DNA from 3 places in the Nocardia sp. NPDC020380 genome. Region 2 is predicted to be linked to each of the others. Evidence: riboswitches for the same ligand, from Rfam matches in the RefSeq annotation. Region 2 holds a riboswitch; each other region holds the start of a gene.
The links. A riboswitch is a leader RNA that binds a small molecule or an ion and turns the genes downstream of it on or off. The one in region 2 is predicted to bind S-adenosylmethionine.
Positions count from the first base shown of each region.

Region 1: another riboswitch for S-adenosylmethionine. It lies ahead of ACH438_RS20155 (rhodanese-like domain-containing protein); the one in region 2 lies ahead of ACH438_RS18715 (bifunctional o-acetylhomoserine/o-acetylserine sulfhydrylase).
Region 3: another riboswitch for S-adenosylmethionine. It lies ahead of ACH438_RS15280 (aminotransferase class V-fold PLP-dependent enzyme); the one in region 2 lies ahead of ACH438_RS18715 (bifunctional o-acetylhomoserine/o-acetylserine sulfhydrylase).

Region 1 covers NZ_JBIRVQ010000007.1:97,259-100,613, reverse strand. The annotation lists gene ACH438_RS20165 (FAD-dependent oxidoreductase) at 1-436, opposite strand, end outside; gene ACH438_RS20160 (hypothetical protein) at 695-1,132, shown strand; SAM riboswitch class IV at 1,181-1,296, shown strand; gene ACH438_RS20155 (rhodanese-like domain-containing protein) at 1,312-1,734, shown strand; gene ACH438_RS20150 (O-succinylhomoserine sulfhydrylase) at 1,778-2,992, shown strand; gene ACH438_RS20145 (type 1 glutamine amidotransferase family protein) at 3,089-3,355, shown strand, end outside.
Region 2 covers NZ_JBIRVQ010000006.1:447,458-450,812, reverse strand. The annotation lists gene ACH438_RS18725 (MFS transporter) at 1-701, opposite strand, end outside; gene ACH438_RS18720 (TetR/AcrR family transcriptional regulator) at 843-1,559, shown strand; SAM riboswitch class IV at 1,572-1,682, shown strand; gene ACH438_RS18715 (bifunctional o-acetylhomoserine/o-acetylserine sulfhydrylase) at 1,779-3,125, shown strand; gene ACH438_RS18710 (homoserine O-acetyltransferase) at 3,122-3,355, shown strand, end outside.
Region 3 covers NZ_JBIRVQ010000005.1:285,989-289,343, reverse strand. The annotation lists gene ACH438_RS15285 (hypothetical protein) at 1-136, shown strand, start outside; gene ACH438_RS15280 (aminotransferase class V-fold PLP-dependent enzyme) at 219-1,532, opposite strand; SAM riboswitch class IV at 1,585-1,698, opposite strand; gene ACH438_RS15275 (heme oxygenase (biliverdin-producing)) at 1,912-2,565, shown strand; gene ACH438_RS15270 (LysE family translocator) at 2,806-3,355, shown strand, end outside.

The sequences.
Region 1 (3,355 bases), on a different contig from region 2:
GCACGTCGGGATGTCCGTCGTACCAGGACACGAAGTCCGCGGCGCCGTAGGAGCCGTCGAGTTCGATGCCCTTGATCTCCAGGGCCCGGTCGGCGTTGGCGCCGGTGGAGAAGATGACCGCGTCGTAGAACTGCTGCAGGTCGTCCAGGGTGATGTCGACGCCGTAGTCGATATTGCCGAGCAGGCGCACCTGCGGCTTGTCGAGCACCTTGTGCAGGGCGGTGATGATGCCCTTGATGCGCGGGTGGTCGGGGGCGACGCCGTAGCGGATCAGACCGAACGGCGCGGGCATGCGCTCGTACAGGTCGATGCTCACTCCATCGAAACCGGCGGGGCTGTCGGACTTCATCAACGCGTCGGCCGCGTAGATGCCGGCCGGGCCCGCGCCCACGATCGCAATGCGTAGCGGGCGGGTCGCTGCACTCTGTTCGGTCATTCTTACGCGCACCCTTATGGTCGAAAATCTACTTGGCGGTCGGTCTCAGCCGTCGGTCTTAGCTTAGGCTAAGTTGACGCCCTGGGCCTCGGGTGGTGCCGTCCTGGAACCCCCGACGCTGCAGCGTTGCTGCGTGGTGTGGCTATTCCCGCTCGCGCGCGGGCAATTCGGTTGATTCTATCGGTGACGCCGCGGCCCACTTCCGCGTACTCCCATCCCGGCGGCCAGAGACCCGCGTCGACCAGGCATGATCTAGCCATGAGCGATGTGGAGGAGCAGCAGGTCCGGATCGACCAGACCGATAAACGCGCGATGTGGCCGTTCCTGACCGCCGCGACCCTGATTCTGCTGGTCATCCTCGGCATCCTGATCGCGGCCCTGGTGTCGCCGGCTGAGAAGAATGTCACAGATTCGGATCGATTGTCCCTCGCGGCCCGCGGCTTCATCCAATCCCGCAGCGGCACCGACACTCCCAAGGCGGGCGCGGCCTGCCCGGACTTCGACGAGAACCGTTCTCCCCTGCATGTCCCCGGTGGGACCGGCAGAACCTTCGAATTCGAGGGGCTCACCGATCCGGCCCTGGACGGCGACAAGGCGACCGCCCAGGTCACCTTCCGCACCGGTGACCGCGAGGACACCACCACCTGGCATTTCACCAAGAACGCCGGTACCTGGGTCGTCTGCAATTCCGGATAGTGAGCAGGCGTTTGACAGCCGGGCCCGAATCCGGGCAATCTTCTCCCAGGTCATGAGTACCAGCGTCAAGCCCCGGCTCGCTGGTCGGCAACCCTCCTCCGCGGTGGGGTGCTCCGGGTGACGACCTGGCCTCGCACCGAAAACGGGTGCGGCAAGTGCGGATTCACAGGAGGTTCGAAGTGAGCTACGCAGGTGACATCACGCCGGAGCAGGCGTGGGAGCTGTTGCGCGACAATCCCGACGCGGTACTGGTCGATGTCCGCACCGAAGCCGAATGGCGGTTCGTCGGGGTACCCGACACCAGCGGCATCGGGCGGCCGACCGCGCTGATCGAGTGGGTCGACACCACGGGCACGCCGAACGCGCGGTTCGGGGACCAGCTGAAGCAGGCGCTGGCCGACCGGAACGCGGACTCGGCGGCGCCGGTCATCTTCATCTGCCGTTCCGGGCAGCGGTCGATCGGTGCGGCCACGGCCGCCACCGCCGCCGGATTCACGCCTTCCTTCAATGTCGTCGAGGGTTTCGAAGGTGCGCTGGACGCGCAGGGGCATCGCGGCCGGACCGGCTGGCGGGCCGACGGGCTGCCGTGGCGGCAGTCGTGAGCGCGTCCGCCGGATACCTACCTCGCTCTGATTGGAGGCAGTCATGATCTCTGGTGGCTCGTTCGACAAGCCGCTTCCCGACGGCGTCGGTCCCGCGACGATCAGCGTGCGCGGCGGCACCCGCCGTTCGGGTTTCGAGGAGACCTCGGAGGCGTTGTTCCTCAACTCGGGCTTCGTGTTCGAGAGCGCCGAGGCGGCGGAAGCCTCCTTCACCGGTGATGTCGAGCATTTCGTCTACTCGCGCTACGGCAATCCGACGGTCGCCATGTTCGAGGAGCGGCTGCGCCTGATGGACGGCGCCGAGGCCGCGTTCGCGACGGCCAGCGGCATGTCCGCGGTGTTCACCGCGCTCGCCGCGGTGGTCGGCAACGGTGACCGCCTGGTGGCGGCGCGTAGCCTGTTCGGTTCCTGCTTCGTGGTGTGCAACGAGATCCTGCCGCGCTTCGGCGTGGAGACGGTCTTCGTGGACGGCGAGGATCTGGACCAGTGGGAGCAGGCGCTGTCGGTGCCCACCCGGGCCGTGTTCTTCGAGACCCCGTCCAATCCCATGCAGACCCTGGTGGATGTGCGTGCGGTGTCGGAACTTTCGCATGCCGCGGGCGCGAAGGTGGTGCTGGACAATGTGTTCGCCACCCCGCTGCTGCAGCGCGGCTTCGATCTGGGCGCGGATATCACCGTGTACTCGGGCACCAAGCACATCGACGGTCAGGGCCGGGTGCTCGGCGGCGCGATCCTCGGGTCGCACGAGTACATCGACGGCCCGGTGAAGAACCTCATGCGGCATACCGGCCCGGCCTTGAGCCCGTTCAATGCGTGGACGCTGCTCAAGGGCCTGGAGACGATGCCGTTGCGGGTCCGCCAGTCGGTGGATTCGGCACTGCGCATCGCCCGTTTCCTGGAGGGGCACGAGGCGGTGGCGTGGGTGAAGTACCCGTTCCTGGAGTCGCATCCGCAGTACGAGCTGGCGCAGCGGCAGATGTCGGGCGGCGGCACGGTGGTCACCTTCGAGCTGAAGGCCCCCGAGCACGAGGCCAAGAAGCGCGCCTTCGAGGTGCTGAACGGCCTGCGCATCATCGATATCTCCAACAATCTGGGTGATGCGAAGTCGCTGATCACGCATCCGGCCACCACCACGCATCGCGCGATGGGCCCGGAAGGCCGTGCGGCCGTGGGCATCACGGATGGTGTGGTGCGGTTGTCGGTGGGTCTCGAGGATGTCGAGGATCTGTTGAACGATCTGGATCACGCGCTGAGCTGATCCGCGGCAGTGGAGAACCCTGGTCGATGCGGCCGGGGTTTTCTTTTGCCCGAACCATTGACAGTATGCTGTCAAACATGACAGCATACTGTCATGATGAAAACAGTGCATTTGGCCGTATACGACACGTTTTCCGATTGGGAGCCCGGATTCGCCACTGCGCACATCAACCGTCCGCTGTGGCATCGCGAACCCGGAACCTGGCAGGTCAAGACGGTCGGGTGGACGCTCGAACCGATCACCTCGATGGGCGGGCTGCGGATCACGCCCGATATCGCACTCGACGACCTGAAGCCGGCGGACAGCGCCATGCTGATCCTGCCTGGCGCGGCGAACTGGGAGTCGGGCGAGCTGGCCGACTTC
Region 2 (3,355 bases):
GCCCGGCTGAAGCCGTACACGATGGCGATCAGGCCCAGCGTCACCGTGACCGCACCCGGCAGGTCGTACCCGCCGGTCCGCGGCGCCGGCACATCCTTGATCACGAAGGCGAAGGCGCCGATCAGCGCCAGCAGCGCGATGGGCGTGTTCACCAGCAGCGACCAGCGCCAGTTCGCGAATTCGGTGAGCGCGCCGCCCGCGATCAGGCCGATGGCCGCGCCACCCGCCGACACACCGGCGAACACACCGAAGGCGCGGGCGCGTTCCTTGGCTTCGGTGAAGGTCACCGACACCAGCGACAAGGCCGCGGGGGCCAGCAGCGCACCGAAGGCGCCCTGCAGCGCACGGCCCGCGAAGAGTTCGGTCGAGCTCTGCGCGAGCCCGGCCAGCGCCGACGCCCCGGCGAAGCCGACCAGGCCGATCATCAGGATGCGGCGCCGGCCCAGGTAGTCGGCCAGCCGGCCGCCGAGCAGCAGCAGACCGCCGAAGATCAGCGTGTAGGCGGTCAGCATCCACTGCTTGTCGCCGTCGCTGATGTGCAGGTCCTTCTGCGCGAAGGGCATGGCGATGGTGACGATCGTGGCGTCCAGCACCACCATGAGCTGCGCCATGGCGATCACGCCGAGCGCGAACCAGCGGCGGGAATCCTTTGCGCCGGTTGATCTTTCGTCTATGTCTAAGGCTTCTTGCGAGGCTGTCATGTCATCTCCTCGGGGGGACGGTCCGGGACGCTGCAAACCATACTGACCCCCACCGACAATTGACGTCAAGCGAAAAATGTCTGACTGCGACAGTTGTCATACGGCGACGCGATCCGCCCCGGTGGCGATACCATGGGAACCATGTCCGCCAATTTGTCAAGTGCCGGCTTGCTGCATCGCCGCAGCTCCGGGTTGCGCGAACGCAAGAAGCAGCAGACCCGGACACGGATCATCGACGTCGCGCTACAGCTCTGTGACGAGCAGGGTTTCGACGCCACCACGGTCGAGCAGATCGCCGACGCCGCCGATGTCTCCCCCCGCACCGTGAACCGGTACTTCGACAGCAAGGAGGCGATCGTCATCGCCCCCATCGAAGGCTGGGGACAGGCACTTGCCGACGAGCTGCGCGCCCAGCCCGACAGCGGCGACGAAATGGAGGCGTTGTTCGCCGCCTTCCTCGTCATCGTGGACCGCGTCATCGAGGCCGACGAGCCGGTGCCCTTCCGCTGGTTCCAGCAAATGCAGCGCATCAGCCGCGACAGCACCGCGGTCCGCGCCCTCAGTATGGAATCGGCCGACACCAAGACCCGCGCCATGACCGAGGTGCTCGCCGAACGCCTGCACCTGCCCCAGGACCACCTGACGGTCCGCATCATCGCCGCCACCTGGCACGGCATCGTGCGGGTCGGCATGGAGTGCGAATTCGACGCCGAGTCCGAGTTCCCGGACTGCACCACCGCCTCGACCGCGCGCATGCTGGCCGACAATGTTCGCGCCGCATACAACGAATTCCGGCGTTGCTGCTGCAAATCGAATGTGGCAAGCCCCACTGCGGAAACCGGAGCGACCGCCCGCTAGAATCTCGCATCAGGTCAAGAGCATCAGCGCGAAGCCCCGGCTCGCTGATCGGCAACCCTCCAGCTGCGGTGGGGTGCTCCGGGTGAGGACCGGGCGCTCGAGGGCCGAGCGCAAGCGCACTGTAGGAGGTTCCCGAAATGTGTTGTTGTCGAAGCCGATCCGTCTTCCGATAACGTCAGACTTCCGCCATTCGGCGACCTTGTTCTCCCGGAGTTGAACATGAGTGACTCGACCGCGCCCGCGACCCCTTCGCCCGAGGCGATCGACCCGGCCCAGTGGTCCTTCGAGACCAAGCAGATCCACGTCGGCCAGGCCCCCGACGCAGCGACCGGCGCCCGCGCGCTGCCGATCTACCAGACCACCTCGTACGCCTTCCGCGACACCGACCATGCCGCGGCGCTGTTCGGGCTCGCCGAGCCTGGCAATATCTACACCCGCATCATGAACCCCACCCAGGATGTGGTGGAACAGCGCATCGCGGCCCTGGAAGGCGGTGTGGCGGCGCTGCTGCTGTCCTCCGGCCAGGCCGCGGAGACCTTCGCCATCCTGAACCTCGCGGGGGCGGGCGATCACATCGTCTCCAGCCCGCACCTGTACGGCGGCACCTACAACCTCTTCCACTATTCGCTGCCCAAGCTGGGCATCGAGGTCTCCTTCGTCGAGGATCCCGACGATCTGGAGCAGTGGAAGGCAGCGGTCCGCCCGAACACCAAGGCCTTCTACGGTGAGACGGTCGCCAACCCGAGCAGCTCGATCTTCGATCTGCCGGGCATCTCGGCCGTCGCGCACGCCGCGGGCGTGCCGCTGATCGTGGACAACACGGTCGCGACCCCCTACCTGCTGAACCCGCTGCGGCACGGCGCGGACATCGTCGTGCACTCGGCCACCAAGTACCTGGGCGGCCACGGCTCGGCCGTCGCGGGCGTGATCGTGGACGGCGGCACCTTCGACTGGACCGTGAAAGACGCTGCGGGCGAATCGAAGTACCCCGGCTTCACCACCCCGGATCCGAGCTACCACGGCGTGGTGTTCGCGGATCTGGGCGCACCGGCCTACGCGCTCAAGGCGCGCGTGCAGTTGCTGCGCGATCTGGGTTCGGCCGTGGCGCCGTTCAATGCCTTCCTCATCGCGCAGGGCATCGAGACGCTGAGCCTGCGGGTCGAGCGGCACGTCGCCAACGCGCAGGCGGTCGCCGAATTCCTGACCGGGCAGCCGGGCGTGACCACGGTGTATTACGCGGGACTCCCGGACTCCCCCTGGTTCGAGCGCGGCAAACAACTGGCCCCCAAGGGTGTCGGCGCCATCGTGTCGTTCGAGCTGGCCGGCGGCATCGATGCGGGCAAGAAGTTCGTGGACGCCCTGACCCTGCACAGCCACGTCGCTAACATCGGGGATGTGCGCTCGCTCGTGATCCACCCGGCCTCCACCACGCATTCCCAGCTGACCCCCGAGGAGCAGCTCGCTTCCGGTGTCACGCCTGGTCTGGTGCGTCTGGCCGTCGGTATCGAGGGCATCGACGACATCCTGGCGGACCTGCGGGCCGGGCTGACGGCGGCGGCAAGTTGACCGTGAACACCACCTCGAGCACCTCCCGGCATGCGGCGGAAGTCCTGCTTCCGCCGCCCGATGGGACGCTCGGCAGCATTGCGATCGGGGATGTCCGGCTGGAGAACGGCGATGTCATCCCCGACGCGATGCTGGCCGTGCAACGGTGGGGCGAACTCTCCGCGAACGCCGACAACGTGGTGCTCGTGGAGCATGCGCTGACCGGTGACTCGCATGTGGTGGGCCCTGCC
Region 3 (3,355 bases), on a different contig from region 2:
AGAAGACGGGCCGCTGGATCTGGACCAGGACGATGTCCGGCAGCTGTCGGTCCAGGATGACCTCGTGCTGCTGAGCGCCGTCGAGGACGACGACCCCCTCGTCGAAGAACTAGCGGCCCGCTACCTGGTGCCCTGACCCAACTCTCGGGGGCTCGCGGCTCCACCCCTCTGCGCCGGGGCTTCCGCCCCCGAACCCCCAAGAGCTGTCTCAGAGTTGGTCAGAAGCCGCAGGGCGCTGCGCCCTCGGTGCCCTTGCCGAACGGGCGGGTCTCGGGCTCCGGGTTCCAATGCCCTTCGGTGCGTGTGTAATTCCAGGCCGGGCCCTTTTCGACGAGGGTCGAGACGGCGTCGATGAGCCGGTCCACATCGGCCGCGGTGGTACCGAGGCCGATGCTGGCGCGCAGGGCGCCGTCCATGCCGAGGCGGGCGAGCAGCGGGTGCGCGCAGAAGCGGCCGTCGCGGACGCCGATACCGTGCTCGGCGGACAGGTAGGCCGCGACCTGGCCGGGCTCGAAACCGTCGACGGTGAAGGCCACGATGCCGACCGCGTCGGTGCTGTCCCGCCAGATTCGCAGGAAGTTCACGCCCGGAACGGTTTTCAGGCCGTAGCGGAGGCGGTGGGTGAGGTACTGCTCGTGTTCGAGGACCGTCGTCTCGTCGAGCGCGGCCAGTGCGTCGCAGGCCGCGGCCAGGGCGGCCACACCGAGCACATTCGGGGAACCGGCCTCGTGCCGCTGCGGGGCCGGAGCCCACTCGACACCGTCGGTGGTCACCGAGCGCACCGCGCCGCCACCCGCCAGGTACGGGTCGGCCTGGTCCAGCCAGTCTCGGCGGCCCACCAGCACGCCCGCACCGAACGGCGCGTACGCCTTGTGGCCGGAGAAGGCCAGGTAGTCGATGCCGGTGGTCCGCAGGTCGATGCGGCGGTGCGGGGCCAGCTGCGCGGCATCCACCAGGATGCGGGTGCCGCACTGGTGCGCGATCCACGCCAGCCGCTCCAGCGGCAGCAGTTCCCCGGTCACGTTGGAGGCGCCGGTAACCGCAAGCAGCGCAGCGGGTTTCGAGCACAGTTCCGCGACCAGGCGCTGAATGGTCTCCTCGATGGTGTCCGCGATCGGCACCACGCGGCGGCCGCGCTGCGTCCAGGGCAGGAAGTTGGCGTGATGTTCCACGTCCAGCACCACCGTGTCACCGGGCACGCAGGCCGCGAGCAGGTTGAGCGAATCGGTGGTGTTGCGGGTGAAGACGACCACCTGGTCGTCGGCCGCGTTCAGGAAGCGGGCGACGGTGGTGCGCGAGTTCTCGTAGCAGTCGGTGGAGACGCGGGAGGCGTAGCCGGCGCCGCGGTGCACGCTCGCGTAGAAGGGCAGCAGTTCCGCGACCCGGTCGGTGACCTGCTGCAAAGCGGGGGCGCTGGCCGCGTAGTCGAAGTTGGCGTAGGTGGTGGTGCCGCCCTGTACGAGGGGCACCTGCAGCTCACAACCCGAGACGGTGGCCAGCGGGGCACAGGTCTGGTCGGCGAAAGCAGTCATCACGAAATCCCATCGGATCCATGGACGCGCGATCAGAAAACGAATGATCGAGAGTCCGCGCTTGCCGCGCCCGGTCGGGCGACAGCCGGGTCGTCACCCGGAGCACCCCACCGCGGAGGAGGGTTGCCGACCAGCAAGCCGGGGCTGAACGCTGGTACTCATGACCTGATTGGAGAGGTTTGCAGATGGGCGGGCGGCTTGTCAACCCCGGCCCGCGCTGTGACGGATGCCATAGGAGCGGCCGCAAAATCATCCGAAAGTTGGATCGGGTGGGCCCCGAAGTTCGAATCGCGCGATCGTTGCTGGCGCGTACGGTTGGTGGAGAAGTTAGGGTAGCCAAAGGAGAGCGCCCGGGGAGTTGAAACGAGGTTGCTCGACCATGTTGGACACCACCACGCCCTTCTCGACGCTCATTCGCACCGCGACCGAGCAGCAGCACAACGAGGCCGAACACTCCACCTTCATGCGTGACATGCTCGGCGGACAGCTCGGGGTCGAGGCGTTCTACCGCTACACCGCGCAACTCTGGTTCGTGTACGCCGCCCTCGAAAAGCATTCCGCCGCATTGGCTTCCGACCCGGTCGCCGGGCCGTTCGTGCGCCCCGAACTGGAGCGCCTGCAGTCCCTCGAAACCGATCTCGCGCACCTCGGCGGCGAGAACTGGCGCGACGGACTCACCGCGCTGCCGTCCACCGCCGCCTACGCCGCCCGCATCGACGAATGCGCGCAGACCTGGCCCGCCGGGTACGTGGTGCACCACTACACCCGCTACCTGGGCGATCTCTCGGGTGGTCAGGTCATCCGCGGGACTGCCGAAAAGCTGTGGGGCCTGCCCAAGAAGGGCGACGGCGTGCGGTTCTACGTCTTCGACGAGATCTCGAATCCGGCCGCGTTCAAGCGGGAGTACCGCGAGAGCCTGGACCGGCTGCCGGTGGCGGGCCCCGAGGTCGAGCGGGTGCTAGACGAGGCGCGGCACGCATTCACGTTGAACACGGACCTGTTCCGTGCGCTGGGCGCGGAATTCGCCGCGTAACAACGAGATTCACGAAGGTCGCCGGTCTGTCGGAGGGATCGGCGACCTTCGCCGGATCGGCCGCGGAGACCGGCGCGTGGAAGCGGATCTTCGCGGCTGAGAGACCGCCGGTCGTGCGCGCTGTCACGGCCGGCGGTCTCGCGCTCTGCGGCGGGGATGCGGTCTCCGGTCCGGTGTTCGGGGTGCGCGAGGTTTTGCCTGCTCTTGCGCTCGCGGGCCGGGATGGGTTGCTATGGATCGGTGAGTATCGCGCTGCTGTTGAGTTTCCTGGGGCTGTGCATTCTGCTGGCCCTCACGCCGGGGCCGGATACGTTTCTGGTGCTGCGGTTCTCGATGGCCGGTTCACGACAGGGCGTGGCCGCGGCGATCGGATCGGCCTTCGGCGGGCTGGTGTGGGCGGTTGTCGTCGCGGCGGGAGTGGCGGCGCTGCTGGAGCAGTCGGCCACCGCCTATCGCACGCTGAAGGTGGTCGGCGGAATCTACCTGCTGTACCTGGGGGTTCGGGCGCTGCTCGCGCATCGGCGGGAGCAGGGGCGGGCCGCCGCCGAGCTCGATGAGGTCGGGGCGGAGCTGGAAGCGGCTGGGGCGCAGCGGGAAACCGCCGGGGCGGCGCGGGGCGCGTCGTCGCTGCGCTCGGCGTTCGCTGCGGGGTTGCTATCTTGCATCTTCAATCCCAAGGTGGGGTTGTTCTATCTGGCGGTGCTGCCGCAGTTCCTGACGCATGTGACCTTCGGGGGCACGCTCACGCTGGGCGCCATCGAATCCACCATCGCCGCAATCGAAATGGTGG